Regions from separate parts of the Vibrio sp. C8 genome, predicted to be linked through region 3. Evidence: predicted binding sites of a transcription regulator. Region 3 holds the regulator's gene; each other region holds the start of a gene.
The links. The regulator MetJ, encoded in region 3, represses methionine synthesis genes. The targets are predictions, from matches to a motif close to TTAGACNTNTANANGTCTAA.
Positions count from the first base shown of each region.

Region 1 (6,277 bases), on a different contig from region 3:
AGCTATCGATTTCGATGTCTTGATCGTCAATGCAATCGCCTTTCATTGTGACAATAGGTTCTGCCGTGTAATCACTTAAAGGCTTGACCTTAACCTCTACTGTTTCACCAGCACAAGCAGAGAGATCCGCGATCAAATGCTGTTCAACCTGTTGCCAGTTCTCAAACTTAGTTTGGTTAAAGCTGTTCAGATAAAGTTTGAACGACTTCGACTCAATTAAATTTGCACTGGTAGCTGGGATCGCAACTTCACCGATAGCCACTTGTGGCAGACCTTTGGTATTCAACCAAGACAATTCATAAAGAGTCCAGATATCACAGCCTTTAAATGGCAGTTCACTACCTAAACTCAGGTCATCACGGTTTAAGCTACGTGGAACAGGCTGCAGTAGTGTTGGGTCATACTGATGTGAGTAATCGGTTTTTTTACCTAAAGTCAGACCTGCTAACTCTTTGGCATCGGAATATTTGCTCATACTTAATGCTTAATTCGATTAGAATAGGCAGAATTTTACGCAATACCGCAGCCTATGTCATCAAAGGGCTGCTAGTTAGCTCATCGAATTTGAACAGTGGAGATTTTCATGGCGCATTCTGTTGCAGAAGCCTTACATACTTTTAGTCAGCGCTATCTAGATGCTTATCAAGCTGCACACCAACATTTACCGGAAAACGAAGAGTTGGCGGACTGGGTTTCACCGTGCGTTAAGCAGACGTTTGAGCATAGTGTGTATTGGCAACCTGTGATCAGAGATGAAGCTGCTGATCTTACTAATGTCGAAAACGGTATTGAGATTGCTTTGCATGAAGATATTCATGCTTTTTATGGTATTCAATACAGTGCGGATATGGCTGCGAGTTGGAACGGTAATGCGCTTAATTTATTGCAAGTTTGGAGTGATGAAGATTATCAACGTTTGCAAGAGAACATTCTTGGTCATTTGGTCATGCAGCGTCGTTTGAAACAGAAACCAACGGTATTTATTGCAACAACTGACGATGAAATGGAAGTGGTATCGATTTGTAATCTGACTGGCAACGTTATTCTTGAAAAACTAGGCACTGATAACCGACAAGTGCTCAGTGATGATGTCGCTAGTTTTCTGCTGCAACTTGAGCCAGAGGTAGACGCATAATGTACGTGGTTGAACTAGAGTTTGAATGTTTTGACAACACCACGATCACCGCAGTAGATAAAGCGATCAATGGACTAATGGATGCGCTGCGTTACAACGGTCAGGTATTAGGTCGTGAGTTTCCCATCGTAATGGGTGACGGCGAGTTTAGTGTTCGCGCTGTCTGTCCTGAAAAAGATAGCCTTCATCCAAAGAATCATTCTGATTTTGTTAAAGTCTGCTTTAACCGACTTGCGGATGCTTGCTTACTTGCTCCTAAGTTTCGCTTGCTTGGCAGAGATATCAATTCTGAGCAAGCTGCGGAAGAAGAAACCCCTAGCTGGCAGGTTCTTTATACCACTTATGTTCACACCTGTTCGCCACTGCGTAGCGGTGAAACCTTGCTGCCGATTCCTCTTTATCGCAATGAAGCGACATTTAATGGTGACCATAAGGCCGTTGTTAAGTGGCAGACAGAGTGGCAGGCGTGTGACGAGCTACAAATGGCAGGAGGCTGCAAAGCGGAACATGCTGCGTTGAAAGAGATTTGCGATGTAGATAGTGACTTATTCCGTCGTGGTTGGGATTTAAGTAAACGTATTGAATACATTACTAAAATACCAACTTACTACTATCAATACCGTGTTGGTGGTAAAAGCTTGGCGGATGAAAAAGCTCGTCCTTGTCCTAAATGTGGTGGGGAATGGCTACTGGATGAACCTCTGCATGATATCTTTTATTTCAAATGTGATAGCTGCCGAATCGTATCCAATATTTCGTGGGATCATTTAAAGTAGTCGAGTTGAAAATATCGGTTTGAAAAAGCAAAAGGGCTCCAATCGGAGCCCTTTATTATTTTCGATAACTGTTAGTCTTTTTTACAGATAGTGATAACAGAAGGTTATCGATTACCAGCCTTTAACCGCGCCACCTTGGAAGATGTCAGATGCAGCTTTTGCTACTTCATCTGTTTGGTACGCTTTTAGGAACGTTTGTACGTTTTCAGCGTTTACGTTGTCTTCACGAGCAACAAGCAGGTTCACGTATGGTGATTCTTTGTTTTCTACGAAGATACCATCTTTCTCAGGAGTCAGATTGATAGAGCTTGCGTAAGTCGTGTTGATGATAGAAAGCGCAACGTCATCAAGAGAACGTGGAAGTTGAGCTGCGTCTAGTTCAACAATCTTGATGTTTTTAGGGTTTTCTACGATATCACGAACAGTAGCCAGCAGACCTACGTCTTCACGTAGTTTGATCAGACCTTGTTGCTCAAGAAGTAGCAGAGAGCGACCTAGGTTAGTCGGATCGTTTGGTACTGCAATACGGTCACCGTCTTGGATCTCATCAACAGATTTTACTTGCTTAGAGTAGCCAGCGATTGGGTAAACAAAGGTATTACCTGCAATAGCCAGTTTGTAGCCACGGTCAGCAATTTGTTGATCCAAGTATGGCTTGTGTTGGAATGCGTTTGCATCGATTGAACCGTCATCAAGCGCTGCGTTTGGCGTAACGTAGTCAGTGAAAGTTACAAGTTCAACATCTAGGTTATATTTGTCTTTCGCAATTTTCGCTGCTACTTCTGCTACTTGAGCTTCAGCACCGGCAATAACACCGACTTTTACTTTGCTGGTATCTGCTTCTTTATCACCACAGCCAGCTAGTACAAGCGCAGATGCAGCAGCAGCAATGGTCAGTAAACTTTTAAGATTGAATTTCATGGTAATCTCCTTGTTAGAAATTCTTGTATCGTTTTTATCTGTGATCAACACGGCGTACGAATGCATCACCGATTGATTGAATTATTTGTACTAGAACAATAAGCATGACAACGGTTACTGCCATTATCACCACATCGTAACGGTGGAAGCCGTAACGAATAGCCACATCACCTAGACCACCGCCACCCACTGTTCCAGCCATCGCTGAGTAGCTCACAAGAGTAACCAGCGTGATCGTGACAGAGTTAAGAATGGTCGGCATTGCTTCTGGTAACAGTACTTTGCGAATAATTTGCATTGGTGTTGCGCCCATAGATTGTGCAGCTTCAACAAGACCAGTTGGAACTTCCAACAGTGCCCCTTCAATTAAGCGAGCAACAAACGGAATTGCGCCGATAGTTAAAGGTACGATTGCTGCTGTTGTGCCAATGAACGTACCCACAAGCAATTTAGTTACTGGGATAATTGCCACCATCAATACAAGAAATGGTACTGAACGGCCAATGTTGACGATTGCGCCAAGGATGCCGTTTAATTTGGTGTTTTCTAGCAAACCACCTTTTTTAGTCGTGTGCAGAATAACGCCTAGTGGAATACCCAGCGCGAAGCCAATAACGCCAGCAACAGCTACCATATACAACGTCTGCCAAGTTGCTGTTAAAAGCAGGTCACCGTTTAGTGATAACCAGTTAGCAATGGTATTAAAGGACATAACCAAGCACCTCTACTTTTACTTTATTGTCACGAAGGAATTGAATTGCAGCATTATCATTTTCTTCATCACCGAAAATTTCCGCTACCATCATGCCGAACTTCACACCGCCAGCGTAATCAAGATCTGAACTCAGGATGCTGACATCAATGTTGAATTTGCGCGAAATTTGCGACATCAGCGGTGCATCAACAGTTGCGCCGGTAAATTCCAAACGAACCAATGGGTAACTGCCTTGCACTCGTGTTGGCTGCAAACGTACTTGGTAATCATCAGGAATCGATAAATCCAGTGTTGAACGAATGAACTGATGAGCAAGTTCTGTTTTTGGATGGGCAAAAATATCGCCTACAGAACCTTTCTCTACTAATTCACCGTCACCGATGATAGCCACTTCATGACATATACTTTTTACTACATCCATCTCGTGCGTAATCAACAAGATAGTGATGTTTAACTTACGGTTAATCTCTTTCAAAAGCTCAAGAATCGACTGCGTAGTCGCAGGGTCGAGAGCACTGGTTGCTTCGTCACACAGCAATACTTTTGGATCAGATGCCAGAGCGCGAGCTATCGCAACACGTTGCTTTTGACCACCACTTAGATTTGATGGGTAAGTGTCACGTTTCTCTGATAAACCAACCAATTGAAGAAGTTCAGAAACTTTCTTCTCAATATGACTAACACTTTTACCTGCAAGCTCTAATGGCAGAGCTACGTTTTCAAACACTGTACGTGAAGAAAGTAGATTAAAATGCTGGAAAATCATACCGATGTTACGGCGTGCTTCGCTCAATTGTTTCGAGCTCAGCTTAGTAAGGTCAACACCATCAACAATAACGCTACCGTTAGTTGGGCGTTCTAACATGTTCACACAACGAATCAGCGTACTTTTACCAGCACCTGATGAGCCAATAACACCAAAGATCGTGCCTTGTTGGATGTTAAGGTTGATGTCTTTTAAAGCATTGATTTCTTTCGTGCCTTGATAAAACACCTTGTTGACGTGACTAATCTCAATCATTGAAAAACCTGCGCAGGGATAAATCTTGGTTGTTTTGTAACGAGTTACCTTAGTATTACTAAAAAAGTAGCAACAACAGAATAAAATATTTAACTCGTTCTAACTTGGTAGAGGATGCTATGGCTTAACTAAGTTCAAGTCAATAGATATTTTTACGTCTAGACGTCTAAATGGTTGTTTGAGTGATACTGTTAAGTAATTAGATAGTGATGAAAGAAATAAAGCGTGCAATAATTCGTATAGTTTGACTTTTAAGAGATGAATGTTTTGGCGAAACCAGCTGTGTTTTTAGACCGTGACGGCGTAATCAATGTCGATCATGGCTATGTAAGTGATGAACATGATTTTGAGTTTATCGACGGTGTGTTTGACGCCGCGAAAAAACTGCAAGAAATGGGCTATCTACTTGTATTGGTAACCAACCAGTCGGGGATTGCTCGTGGAATGTTCAGTGAAGATCGTTTTCTGTCATTAACACAGTGGATGGACTGGAATTTCGTTGATAACGGCGTTGAGCTTGATGGTATCTACTACTGTCCACATCATCCTGAGCATGGTGTAGGCAAGTATAAAGAAGATTGTGATTGTCGTAAGCCGAAGCCGGGTATGTTTATCTCAGCACGAGACTTCCTGAAGATCGATATGACGAACTCTGTGATGGTGGGTGACAAAGCGGAAGACATGATGGCTGCAGAAGCTGCCGGAGTCGGAACAAAGATCTTAGTACGTACAGGCAAGCCTGTGACAGAAAAAGGTGAGAGTTTAGCCACTGTTGTACTGGACAGTTTGCGCGAAGTGCCTAACTATTTAAAAGAGCGTAATTAATACTATTACTAGTAATCGGTAGTTGATACATTGCTGGGGTTGGTATTAAGAGGTCGCTTAGGCGGCCTTTTTATTATTTGAAGAGAGAATCATCATGAATAGAAACGATATCGTATTCGCATTCTGCTTGATGGCGCTACCCTTGACTGCATTAACAGCGTGTTCAAACTCAACCGAAGTTGATGGGCTTAAAGTTAGGGACAGTGATTTTCAACATTACGTCTGTGATGATGAGAAGCAATTTGATGTTGCTTATGTATCAGCAGAAAATGCAGTTTTAAGAACCTCGGAAAGTCTGTATCGCTTGGTCCGTATTCCTTCTGGCTCTGGAGCAAAATACATCTTGGATGACCACACGTCTGCGGTGGTGAATCCTGTTACCTTGTTCACGAAAGGTGAGGATGCTAGGTTAGAAGTCAAAGGTATTATTTATAAAACTTGCCGGATTGAGTGAAATTTTGCTTATATATGGCCTTGAGCAGAAGTAGTGCGGTGGATTTCCACCGCTTTTATCACCTTGCAGACCGTATTTCATGAGCAAAAAACTCACTATCCTTGATATCGCAAAAATTTCCGGAGTCGGTAAATCTACCGTTTCTCGGGTACTTACCAATGATCCAAAAGTGAAGCCTGAAACTCGAGAAAAGGTTGAGCGCGTCATTGCTGAATCAGGGTATGTTCCTTCTAAATCGGCGCAGTCGATGCGCGGCGGCAGCCAGAAAGTTATCGGTGTGATTATTTCTCGCCTTGATTCGCCTTCTGAAAATCGTTCTGTCAGCAGCATGCTTGAGATCTTTTACGCTCATGGTTATGACGTTGTGATCATGGAAAGTCAGTTTGACCGACAGAAAACCAATGAACATTTGGACGTATTGTTAAAGCGC
Region 1 is NZ_JBPAOE010000053.1:170,135-176,411, forward strand. Features, by position in the region: gene queF (NADPH-dependent 7-cyano-7-deazaguanine reductase QueF) at 1-475, opposite strand, end outside; gene syd (SecY-interacting protein) at 584-1,135, shown strand; gene ACRQQK_RS21070 (Zn-ribbon-containing protein) at 1,135-1,911, shown strand; gene ACRQQK_RS21075 (MetQ/NlpA family lipoprotein) at 2,023-2,832, opposite strand; gene ACRQQK_RS21080 (methionine ABC transporter permease) at 2,867-3,544, opposite strand; gene metN (methionine ABC transporter ATP-binding protein MetN) at 3,534-4,568, opposite strand; gene gmhB (D-glycero-beta-D-manno-heptose 1,7-bisphosphate 7-phosphatase) at 4,836-5,393, shown strand; gene ACRQQK_RS21095 (MliC family protein) at 5,488-5,847, shown strand; gene treR (trehalose operon repressor TreR) at 5,927-6,277, shown strand, end outside.
Region 1: a site for MetJ is predicted at 4,719-4,738, ahead of metN (methionine ABC transporter ATP-binding protein MetN). Genes of this name have one in related genera too.

Region 2 (6,277 bases), on a different contig from region 3:
CCCGGCATCACTTTCAGTGAAATAACTTAAGCCGATACTAATGGAGACTCGCGTATCGGAAAGCTCTTCGTGTAAGAGTGTGTTGGATACCGCATCTACCAACCTCTCTGCAAACGCGACGGGAGAAATCTCGTCAGTATGCTTGAGAATAATACCAAACTCATCGCCGCCAAGCCGTCCAATAGCGTCAGTTTTACGCACTTTGAGTTTGCATATCTCCGCGACTTTGCGGATCGCTTCATCACCTAGGCTGTGCCCGTAGGAGTCATTAATCCGTTTGAAATTATCAATATCAACCACAAGGAAGCAGTAGTTTTCATGGTAACGCTTGAAGGCATAAAATGCGTCGTTAAGCGTTTCAAACAGCTTTCTTCGATTGAGTGTTTTGGATAAATCATCCACTTCAGATTGATAGAGCAATTGCTGCTCAATATGGTATCGAGCGGTAATATTGCGAGCTACCCACACTACAGCTCTTTCACCATAGCGTAATGATTTTAGAGGGCTGACGCGTCCTTCAAAACGCAGTTCCCCAATCGGGCCACTTGCTTCATCGACCGTATCTACATCATCTGCTGATAATGAATATTCAAAAACTTTGACGCAATCGCAATCAAGCGTTTCTTTAATTCGATCTTTAAACCAAGCTGCCTTTTCTGCTGGAAGAACATTGTCGAGGGTTAGCCCCTTTAAAGATGAGCCGTCATGGTAAAGTTCGGAGTTTTCACCACCAAATATCGCCGCATAGCGACCAGATTCAGTGAGAACAAAAACCAAATCAGGCAGAGCTGAAATTACCGCAGCGTATTCTTCGCATTCATAACACTGTCTATCCGTATGTTCTACTTTCACGTAGTTCCAACCCTTTCCAATAGGCCTAATCATAAGCTGAACCACTCACATTCATAACAAAATTGGCTCAACTGTTGATATTTTAGCTCATGTTTTTAAAGTCTAAGGGTGATCCATACGTGATTTACACATACTGGCGAATCTTACTAGAATTTGTTTCGCCTGTTCTGTTTCAGCGACCTGTTCGAGCTTGCTTGTGTAGCTATCGGCAATCGCTTCTTTTAAGCCCTCTAACGAGTCTCGCATGATGTCGCTGGTAAATTCTGGATGGAATTGAACGCCCCAAGTGCAGCTTCCGGCACGGAAGGCATGATGGTCATCAAGTTCACTTTTTGCGAGGCAAACCGCATTTGGTGGTAGTTGTTGAACCGATTGGAAATGCACTGTTTGAGCTGCAAAGCTTGCTGGGAGTGACTCAAACAATGGATCATTACTTGCGCTCGGTAAACGCTCCAACTCTACCGTTCCAATTTCCAGACCTTTCGGGTTATAACCCACAGCACCACCAAGAGCCTGGGCTATTAGTTGGTGACCAAAGCAAATACCAAGAAGAGGAATTCTCTTTTCAGTGAGGGCAACGATGTCGTTTGATAATTTCAGCATCCAATCGGTCTTGTCCGTCACCATAGAAAGTGAACCCATGATGATGACACCTGCCAAAGAATCATATGCAGGTAAAGCGTTGCGAGTTCCATCTAGGAAGGTCACAGGGACATTGACCTCACTGATGGATCTTTTTGCCCAGAGCTCAAAATCGCCGTATTTCTTGAGTTGTTGTTCAGGAGCCTGACCAACATTAATTATCAGTAACGTTTTCATAAATTCCTTTTTCTGACTTCCTGCTACTTTGGCTAATTTAGTGAAAACGAAATGTGAGTTCAATCGCTATTTGTTGCGCTTTAAGAAAAGGACCGCGGGAACTATCTTATAGCAAATTTTTAGTTGCATATTACTTCGTCATCGATAATATAGCTGTTTAGACGGCTATACGTCTCTATGTTTGGGTAAGGAATAAATAAAATGAACGGATATAAAAAACTCTCTCAGTTGGGCTTAGTGGCATCGTTGGTTTTCGGCTTAACCGCTTGTGGTCAGAAAGAGAGTGATGAAATCTCTGTTGGTGCAACAGTTGGCCCTCATGCACAGGTAGTAGAAGCTGTTGCAAAAGAGGCAGCTAAACAGGGTTTAAAAGTGAAAGTAGTCGAGTTCTCTGACTACATTACGCCAAACGCGGCGTTGGAAGATGGCAGTATTGATTTGAACAGCTATCAGCATCTTCCTTTCCTAAACAATTACAACAATAGCCAAGGTTCACACCTTGTATCTATTGGCGAATCTATCTTAATGCGGATGGGTATTTACTCTAATAAATACAAATCGTTAGAAGAGTTGCCAGAGAATGCGCGTATTGCCATTCCAAATGATCCGACCAACGGTGGTCGTGGCTTACTGCTGTTTGCTGAGGCTGGTTTGATTACCTTGAAAGCGGATGCAGGCTTTAAAGCGACGCTAAACGATATCGTTGAAAATCCGAAAGACTTCGAGTTCTTGGAAGTGGATGCGGCGCAACTTCCACGTACTTTGGATGACGTTGATGCTGCGGCTATCACGATGAACTACGTAATGTCTGCGGGTTTGGATCCTAAGAAACAGGGTATCTACCTAGAATCGAAACAAGCTCCTCTTGCGGTCATGGTGATTGCAAGTCGTGAGAAAGACAAAGATAACGAAGCGTACAAGAAATTCGTAGAGATCTACCAATCACAGGCGATTCGTGACTACATGCAACAAACCTTTAATGGCACGATTGAGCCAGCGTTCTAATTGCTCTGATTCCCGTAGTAGCATCTGTTACTGCGGGAACTCAAATCTCCGCTTTGATTGTTCCTCCCTCTCTATATAATTTCTTCTCCCTTGCAAGAATTTATTGTTATAACTAAAAATTCACAAAAGACTTTATCTGCAATAATTAGCCCCTATATCTTAAGGAGTCGTAAATCGAATATCGAATACGTAAACCAAGAGAAGGATCAACCATGGCAAGTGAATATATCCCACCAAAAGTCTGGACAATGGACAGCGAGAATGGTGGTCAATGGGCGAGCATCAACCGACCGGATTCAGGTGCTCGTTTTGAAAGAGAACTTCCAGTGGGCTCTCACCCAATCCAGCTTTACTCAATGGGTACGCCAAATGGTCAGAAAGTGACTATCATGCTTGAAGAGCTGCTTACTCTGGGCGTGACAGAAGCAGAATATGATGCGTTTTTGATTCGCATTGGAGACAGTGACCAGTTCAGTTCTGGCTTTGTTGCAGTAAACCCGAACTCGAAAATTCCAGCAATGGTTGACCGTTCAGGTGGTGAACCTGTAAACGTATTCGAATCTGGTAATATTTTGTTTTATCTGGCAGAGAAGTTTGGTCATTTCCTTCCTAAAGAAGGAGCTGCACGTGCTGAAGTAATGAACTGGTTATTCTGGCTTCAAGGTTCTGCACCTTATCTTGGTGGTGGCTTTGGCCACTTCTACGCTTACGCGCCAGAGAAATTTGAATATCCAATTAACCGTTTTGCAATGGAAACAAAGCGTCAGCTTGACGTTCTTGATAAGCAACTGGCTAAGCATACTTTTATTGCTGGTGAAGAAATCAGTATTGCAGATATCGCTATCTGGCCTTGGTACGGTAACCTTGTACTAGGCAAAGCATACAATGCTGGTGAGTTCTTGGATGTTGAGTCTTACAAGCACGTTCAGCGTTGGGCGAAAATGATGTTAGAACGTCCTGCGGTTCAACGTGGTCGAATTGTAAACCGTACTTTTGGTGAAGAGTGGGAGCAAGTCGAAGAGCGCCACAGCGCCGCAGACATTGACGCGGTATTGAGTAAGCAACCTAAATAATTATTTCAGTGTTGATAAACAAAAGGGAGAGTCTTTGGAGACTCTCCCTTTTTTGCATGATTACTGTGTGTATAAATCACGTTAGATTCGGTTATCACCAGTGCTATAAGCGATGATCTGACTTATTTCGCTCAGGCTACGTCCGGACTCTTCACGCCATTGGCAGAATGCTTGATTGGCTGCGGCCATGGCTCGTTTGGTTGTCTTCGCGCTATCAATAACGCCAGTGTTACGAAGGTATGCTTCAACATCGGTAGAGAAGATAAAAGTATCCGCCCCCATAGTACGTAGCGTGTATGGCCCCGTGTTACCACCTAGGCGGTCACCGTGTTTTTTAATGTGTTCCCAAAGGCCGGTAATGTTGTCTAACGGCCAGTTTGCCACCATTTCACTGAAAGAACCGTGTTCGGCTCTGGCTTCATAAATCATACGGGCATTGCGCGGAATCGACATGACTTTGATTAAATGGCGGATGATGCGTGGGTCTTGCGCTTTTTCTTCCCACACTTCGTCAGACAGCATTAGCAGAGGCTCAATTTTGAAGCCGAAGAAAAGCTCTTCGAAGTTTGGCCATTTCTTTCTCACTACATCCCAAGAGATACCCGATTGAAACACTTTCATGCTGAACGCAGATAACCAACGGTCTTCAGGTATCGCAGCAAGCTCAGTTTTACTTAATGGCGTGCTAAGCAGTTTTTCTAATTGGTCTTCGCCACCTTTACGATCGACGGCTCGTTGATAAATAGATGAAAATTTTTCGACTGTCATGTTTGAAGGCTCGTGTTTAGTTTTAGAAATAAATACTAGCAAAGTGATAAACGATCGGCACGTGAAAGAGGGATAGGGCGTGTTGCGAGTCATTTTAAAAATTTTGAAATCAGACCATAGTTTTGACTATCGATTGGAATACTATCTATGGTAAGCTGGCGCTAAATTGGTATAACAAGTGGTTTAAGAGATTAATATGGAACCGAATATTAAGCTTTATCAAAAAATCGCCAATCACTTTAAAACTGAAATCTTTAATGGCGTTTACAAAGTTGGGGATATGCTTCCTGCTGAACGAGTGATCGCTGAGCAGATGGAAGTGAGTCGAACCGTGATTCGCGAAGCAATGATAATGCTTGAAGTTGAAGGCTATGTTGAGGTGCGCAAAGGCTCGGGTATTCGAGTGATTAACACGCAGGTTGACAACGTAGTACCGGACATCGCGCAGGCGGTGGGCGATTTCGGTTTCATGCTCACTTGTGGTCCGTTTGAACTGCTACAGGCTCGCCAGTTATTTGAAAGCAATATTGCCGAATTTGCCGCGACTCAAGCGACCAAGCAAGATTTGGTTGCTTTGATGAAGATTCAAGAACAAGCGAAGCAAGACGATTACTCACGTGATTCCTACTGGGATATTGAATTCCATATTCAGATGGCTCGTTGTACACAAAACTCGGTAGTGGTACATATTGCGGAGATGTTGTCTAAGCATCGTGAAAACAATCCATATTGGAAGAAACTTCACGAGCACATTGAAGACAATAAGATTCGTGGCTGGTGTAGCGATCACGATGAAATTGTAAAAGCGTTAATCAAGAGAGATGCGGTAGCCGCACGTCAGGCAGCTTGGCAGCACATTGAAAATACCAAGACCATGCTGTTTGATGCTTCCAATGATGATTATGATCGTTTCTTGTTCTCAGAAAGCCCAATTACTACGTCATAGAAGTTACTTTATTCGACAAAAAATGCAGCGATAGAACTGAAAATGAAAGGCTACCCGAAGGTAGCCTTTGTTGTCTTTCAACACATCTTATTAAAGCGTTACGCCGCTTTTGAATATGGCAATTTCTCGGAACTCATTGATTTCATTGCGCGTTGGCTCACCATTTACGAAACTGGCGACCTTATCGACAAACTCTTCAAGCAAGGTGTCCATTGATATGCCTTCCACTAGCGTTCCGGCATTAAAGTCAATCCAGTGTGGCTTGCGGCGTGCTAAATCACTGTTGGTGGCTAATTTCAATGTTGGTACAGGGCCGCCATAAGGTGTGCCACGACCAGTACTGAACAGCACCATATGACAGCCAGCCATTGCCAGTGCAGAAGTTGCAATTGCATCGTTACCTGGAGCGCTTAACAGGTTCAAACCCGGTTTGGTTAATCGTTCACCGTACTTAAGTACGTCCATTACTTGGCTAGAGCCTGCTTTTTGCGTACAACCTAAAGATTTCTCTTCTAAAGTTGAAATACCGCCTGCCTTGTTACCCGGAGATGGATTTTCATAAATAGGTTGTTTGTGATCGATAAAATACTGCTTGAAGTTATTGATCATGGATACTGTATCGTCGAACACGCTTCTATCTGCGCAGCGGCTCATCAGGATATGCTCTGCACCAAACATCTCTGGCACTTCAGTCAGTACTGTGGTGCCGCCTTGTGTGACAAGGTAATCCGAGAAACGGCCAAGCAGAGGGTTAGCAGTGATGCCAGAGAAGCCATCAGATCCGCCACACTCTAAACCAAAACGAACTTCGCTC
Region 2 is NZ_JBPAOE010000022.1:168,997-175,273, reverse strand. Features, by position in the region: gene ACRQQK_RS12175 (diguanylate cyclase) at 1-885, opposite strand, end outside; gene ACRQQK_RS12170 (glutamine amidotransferase) at 955-1,671, opposite strand; gene ACRQQK_RS12165 (MetQ/NlpA family ABC transporter substrate-binding protein) at 1,873-2,676, shown strand; gene yghU (glutathione-dependent disulfide-bond oxidoreductase) at 2,889-3,749, shown strand; gene ACRQQK_RS12155 (DNA-3-methyladenine glycosylase I) at 3,831-4,517, opposite strand; gene ACRQQK_RS12150 (GntR family transcriptional regulator) at 4,714-5,463, shown strand; gene ACRQQK_RS12145 (UxaA family hydrolase) at 5,554-6,277, opposite strand, start outside.
Region 2: a site for MetJ is predicted at 1,829-1,848, ahead of ACRQQK_RS12165 (MetQ/NlpA family ABC transporter substrate-binding protein). Genes of this name have one in related genera too.

Region 3 (6,277 bases):
AGCTTACGCATGACGTCTGAGCCGTCTAAGTCGCTACGAGGGTCTGGTTCAGTCAGTCCTTGCTGCCAAGCAAGATCAACCAGTTCACTAAACGGAATTGAGCCATCATACTGTTGAAACAGCCAAGACAGAGTGCCAGAGAAAATACCTGACAGAGCTGTAATGTCATCACCACTCTCACGTAAATCACGAACAGTGTGGTTGATAGGTAAACCAGCGCCTACCGTTGCGTTGTACAGCCAATGACGGCTAATTTTGGCAAAGGCATCTTTCACTTGGTTGTAGTATTCAGTCGATGCGGAACCCGCTACTTTATTGGCAGAGATAAGATGCATACCTTGTTCTGCGATGTCCAGGTACTGATTAGCTAGTACTTTACTTGCAGTCACATCCAGCACAATAGCATCGTCATAGCCTTGCAGTTTACCAACTTTGTATAGCCAGCTATTTTCCTCATTCGGGAGTGCCTCATCGTGGTAACGATTCAGTACTGTCTCTGGGTCTATGCCTTGTGGGTCAAACCAATAAGTTTGACTGTCTACAACAGCGACCAGTTCGAAGTTCATTCCGCGACGCTTTTCAAGCTCTTCTTTTTGTTCTGCAAAAAGCTTTAGCCAGCTAGAACCGATGTTGCCTTTACCACATAGAACAAGTGCTACTCGCTTCTGAGCTTGGAAAATCTGATTATGTACACCCACCACCAGTTTCTCTACAGGCGCTTGGCGAAGTACCGCAACTAAGCTCAGTTCTGACTCGGCTTCACAGATAAATTCAACGGGGGCATTCTTCAACTGTTGATAGAAACCGTAACTGTGGTTTGGATTTTTGGTGACGCCAGCCCCGACAGCTCCGACTAAGGTGTAGCCTTCTCTCAGTTTTATGTCTGCAGCAGTCGCAATGTCTTGCAGGTATGACAAAGCACCCGACGCGATCTCTGCAGTGTAAGCCAAGCGCAGCTTGTGCTGGTCTGCTTGAGCTTCAAAAGCGAGAGGTTCAAGTTGCTCACGTTTTAGTTTCTCAAGTGTCTCATCGTAAATGCGGGCGAAATCATGTCCGTGACCAAACTCCAGTTCAATCAGTAGCACTTCATCCAAAGAGGTGATGATTTTGGCACCTCTGCCAGAAGCCAATACACGTTCAATCTTAGTTGAACCAGATTCTGGTTTGTGGCTGCAGCGCAGTTGAAGTTCCATTGCACTTTGAGCCACAGGTTGTAGTGTGCGGCTATGCAGCACTGGAGCGGCAAGGCGAGCCAGTTCATTCGCTTCATCTAAACGCAGCAGAGGTAGCAGACAAGCATTAGCGACGATGCGAGGGTCTGCGCTATAAACACCAGCAACGTCACTCCAAATTGTGACACGAGAAACATCGGCTAAAGCACCAATAACGGTTGCTGAGTAGTCAGAGCCATTACGTCCAAGCAGTACAGTATCGCCATTGTCATTCTGTGCCATAAAACCGGTAATCACGATACGGTGATGTGCATGCTGCGCCAGTACTTTCTTAAGAAGAGGATAAGAGTGTGAGCGATCCACTTCTGGTTGCGTACCTGTTTCTGCGCGAAGAAATTCACGTGCATCTTGAGAAACCGCAGGTAAGCTGTTTTGGTTGAGTAACGCTGCTAACAGACGAGCAGACCATACTTCACCGTGGCCGAGAACAGCAGCTTGCTCCGCTTTCGTCAATGGAGCGGTCAATTCACCCAAGCGAATGAATTCACCATTCACTTGCGTCAATAAGTTATCTGCGACTTCACCTTGTAGTAAGTCTTCAACCAGTTTGCATTGGAACTGACGTAGTGACTGCAAAGTTTCATGGGCAACACGGCCGTCTTTGTTCAATGCTTCTAAAAATGCAATCAAGCGGTTGGTTGTTTTGCCTGCTGCTGAGACAACCACTAAATCTTCAGGCTGTGAGTACTCTTTAAGAATGTTCGCTACACGTAAATAACATTCAGGATCTGCTAAGCTACTACCACCAAATTTATGTAGTTGGCGTAAAACCGTCATTAAAATTTCTCCTTAGCTTTGGTAAAGGCCTGATCCAAGTCTGCGATGAGATCGGACGTATCTTCTAAGCCAACCGATAAACGTAATAACAGATGAGAAATACCTGCTTCAGCAAGAGCAGTCTCGCCCATAGCACGATGAGTCATACTCGCTGGGTGACAAATTAAACTTTCCACACCACCAAGAGATTCAGCGAGTGAGAAGAGTTTTAATTCGCCCACAAAGAATTTTAGTTGATCGTAGCTACCCGCAAATTCAAAACTGAGCATTGAACCAAAACCAAGCTGCTGCTTCTTAGCAATTTCATGCCCTGGGTGCTCTGGTAGGCTAGGGTGATATATGGTTTTGATCAATGATTGAGATTTCAAATAGTCCAAAATTTGCAGAGAACTTTCCTCATGCACACGCATGCGTGCACCTAGGGTGCGAATACCACGTAGCGTCATATAGCTGTCAAATGGCGTGCCCGTTGCGCCAATACAATTCCCCCACCAAGCGAGTTCTTCAGCATGAACTTTGGTTTTGGTGATCACCACGCCACCAATCACATCTGAGTGACCATTGATAAATTTAGTTGTTGAGTGAATGACAAAATCAGCACCCAGTGTTAGAGGTTGTTGGTATATAGGGGTTAAGAAAGTATTGTCGACCGCCACTAAAGCACCAACCGCTTTTGTTTGCTGGCAGATTTTTTCGATATCAACCACTCGCACTAGTGGATTAGAAGGTGTTTCTAACAACACCAGTTTTGGTTTCTTAGCCAGAGCTTTAGCAAGTGCTTGTTGATCCGATTGATCGACAAACTGAACTTTGAAATCGCCTTTATTGGAACGGGTGTTGAATAAACGGTAAGTTCCGCCGTAGCAATCATGAGGAGCAATAATTAAGTCGTTTGGGCCAAGAAACGTAGACGCAAGCAGGTTTAAAGCTGAAGTGCCGCAGTTGGTTACTACTGCTCCTTCACCACCCTCTAATTCGTAGAGTGCTTTTTCCAGTAGACCTCTGTTAGGGTTACCAGAGCGGGTATAGTCGTATTGTGGAACTTCACCAAACGCAGGAAAGCCGTAGTTAGTCGATAAATAAATGGGTGGGACGACGGCATGGAATTGAGTATCTGATTCAATTCCGGTACGAACTGCGATTGTTGCTGGTTTGCGTTTGGTCATGAGTGTTTCCTTTCCTGAGACTCTTAAATAGACATCCAAATTCACAGTAAGAATACATGTGTTCGTCTATATTGGGGGAATTGCATCATACTTTACTTATCTAAACTTGAGACGTCAACACTTCTAGACGTCTATATGTCTTTGCTTATGGCGGTAAATCCCGCTAAAATCTAGCCTTTGGAATTATTACTCGAATTCGAACAATGAAGGTGCGCAATGGCAGACTGGAACGGTGAATATATAAGCCCCTATGCAGAGCATGGGAAAAAAAGTGAGCAGGTGAAAAAAATCACCGTATCAATCCCTCTTAAGGTATTGAAAATTCTCACAGATGAGCGTACTCGCCGCCAGATCAATAACCTGCGTCATGCGACCAACAGTGAGCTTTTATGTGAGGCGTTTTTGCATGCGTATACTGGTCAGCCGCTGCCAACAGATGAAGACCTACGTAAAGACCGTCCGGATGATATTCCAGCTGAAGTGAAAGCGTTAATGACGGAAATGGGCATCGAATTCGAGGCTTACGACGACTAATTGTTGCCGATAATCTGTTTTGACGCCCAATTGTGCAGATAAATATAAAAAAGCCCTGAAACGATTCAGGGCTTTTTTGATGCTATGCGTTAGCAAGTTGCATTCGCGAATAATTGAACCATTAGGCTTAATATTAATTCGCCATGTAGTTTTCTGGCATCTCAATACGTGCAACACCAGAATCAATAGCCGCCTGAGCGACTGCTTTGGCAACGCGTGGCAGCAAACGAGGATCCATCGGTTTCGGGATGATGTATTCTTTGCCGAAGGCGAGTGAGTCTACGCCCGCAGCCTTCAATACTTCTGCTGGTACTGGCTCTTTCGCTAACTCACGAATTGCCGCAACCGCCGCCAACTTCATTTCATCGTTAATCACTTTCGCGCGCACGTCTAATGCACCACGGAAAATAAATGGGAAACAAAGCACGTTGTTGACTTGGTTTGGATAGTCGCTGCGGCCTGTACCCATGATTAAATCATCACGCACAGCATGAGCTAGCGCTGGTTTGATTTCTGGATCTGGGTTTGAACAAGCAAACACTACAGGCTTGTCTGCCATTAGTTTCAATTCGTCGGCTGTTAGCAGGTTAGGACCTGAAACGCCTAAGAACAGATCAGCGCCTTTAATCACATCTTCAAGCGTGCGTTTGTCTGTATTGTTCGCAAATAACTGTTTGTATTCATTGATGTCATCGCGACGAGTGTGGATCACACCTTTGCGGTCAAGCATGTAGATTTTCTCACGCATTGCACCGCATTTAATCAGTAGCTCCATACACGCGACAGCAGCAGCGCCAGCACCTAAACATACGATAGTACATTCACTGAGCTCTTTGCCTTGCAGTTCAATTGCGTTAAGCATGCCTGCAGCGGTCACAATCGCAGTACCGTGTTGATCATCGTGGAAAACAGGCACATCGCAACGTTCAATCAGACGACGTTCAATTTCAAAACAATCGGGTGCCTTAATATCTTCTAGGTTGATGCCGCCAAAGGTATCGGCGATGTTGGCTACAGTGTCAACAAACTCATCGATAGTGCGGTGTTTTACTTGGATGTCGATAGAATCTAGGTTTGCAAAACGCTTAAACAGTAAAGCTTTACCTTCCATAACCGGCTTTGAAGCCATAGGTCCAAGGTTACCTAAACCAAGAATGGCGGTACCGTTAGAAATAACCGCAACAGTATTGCCTTTAGCCGTATATTTATAAACATTATCAACGTTCTGTGCGATTTCGCGAACAGGTTCTGCAACACCAGGGCTGTATGCCAGTGCTAAGTCTTTTGCGGAATCTGCGGGTTTTGTGATGGCGATGGCAATTTTGCCAGGAGTCGGTAGAGCGTGGTAGTCGAGAGCTTGTTGACGAAAAGCTTCTTCCTCGTTGAGTTCATGGCGATCATTATTGGACATTGGGGTGGAGCCTTATTGTTTTTGTTAAGGCCACTCATTCTAGAGTATGTCAATGGATCTTCATAGTTGTGATAAGTGAGAAATATAGCTCCTAAGACCAGATTATTGAGTTCGACATGTGTCTGGTTTGAGAAAGCAAAAACTAAAAAGGACGCCGTAGCGTCCTTTTCGAATCTTCGCGTAAAGTAAAATTACTTCTTGCTTGATAGAGTGCCGAAACGCTTGTTGAAGCGATCGATACGACCACCAGTATCAACGTTACGTTGCTTACCAGTGTAGAATGGGTGGCACTTGTCACATACGTCTAGGTGAAGAGAATCTTTAGCTAGAGTAGAGTTGAAAACGAAAGAGTTGCCACAAGAGCAAGTTGCGTTAATTTCTTTGTATTCTGGGTGGATACCAGTTTTCATGGGATAACCTCAAATTAGGCCGTGTCGCTATCCGAATCTATGCCGGACACCACACGTAAATTAATAGATAATTGCTGACACTTGAAGAGCGTTCTTACAAGCGTCTCATCAAGGCGCGATATATTAATGAATCCTGAGTGACTGATCAACTGCTTTCGCTGTTATTTTCGCCACTTTAGTTGCTCGAATTTAATGGCATCATCCAGTAGACTGTATTTTCTCTGATTTTTGCCCTCTAAAGTAATTATGCGCCCAACGATAGCTCGTGTTGCACTACCTGTACCGCTAGACAAACAGTTTGACTACCTCATTCCAAGTCATCTGTTTCCAATTATTGGCGGGCGGGTATCTGTGCCTTTCGGTCGTCAGACGCTGGTAGGGGTTGTGACTGAATTTGCTCAGGAGTCACAGTTTTCAGTAGAACAGCTAAAATCGATCAAAGAAGTTTTAGATTCTCAACCACTTTGGTCAGACAAACTCTATTCACTTTTGAAGTGGTGTAGTCAGTTCTATCAATTCCCCTTGGGCGATACTCTTACTAATGCAATGCCAAGTGCGTTGCGAAAAGGGAAGCCTGCAGATTTTGCCAGTTGTAAAGAGTGGCAGATAACCTCAAGTGGCCGAGACAAGATGATGCAAGGCTTTGGTCGAGCCTTCAAACAGGCTCAGGTGATTAACCTTCTAGCGTCTGGTCCTGTGTCTCACTCTTCACTGTTGGAAGAAGAGGTCAGTGCAGCCACGCTAAAA
Region 3 is NZ_JBPAOE010000033.1:172,908-179,184, reverse strand. Features, by position in the region: gene ACRQQK_RS15105 (bifunctional aspartate kinase/homoserine dehydrogenase II) at 1-2,009, opposite strand, end outside; gene ACRQQK_RS15100 (O-succinylhomoserine (thiol)-lyase) at 2,009-3,175, opposite strand; gene metJ (met regulon transcriptional regulator MetJ) at 3,392-3,709, shown strand; gene ACRQQK_RS15090 (malic enzyme-like NAD(P)-binding protein) at 3,843-5,120, opposite strand; gene rpmE (50S ribosomal protein L31) at 5,312-5,530, opposite strand; gene priA (primosomal protein N') at 5,777-6,277, shown strand, end outside.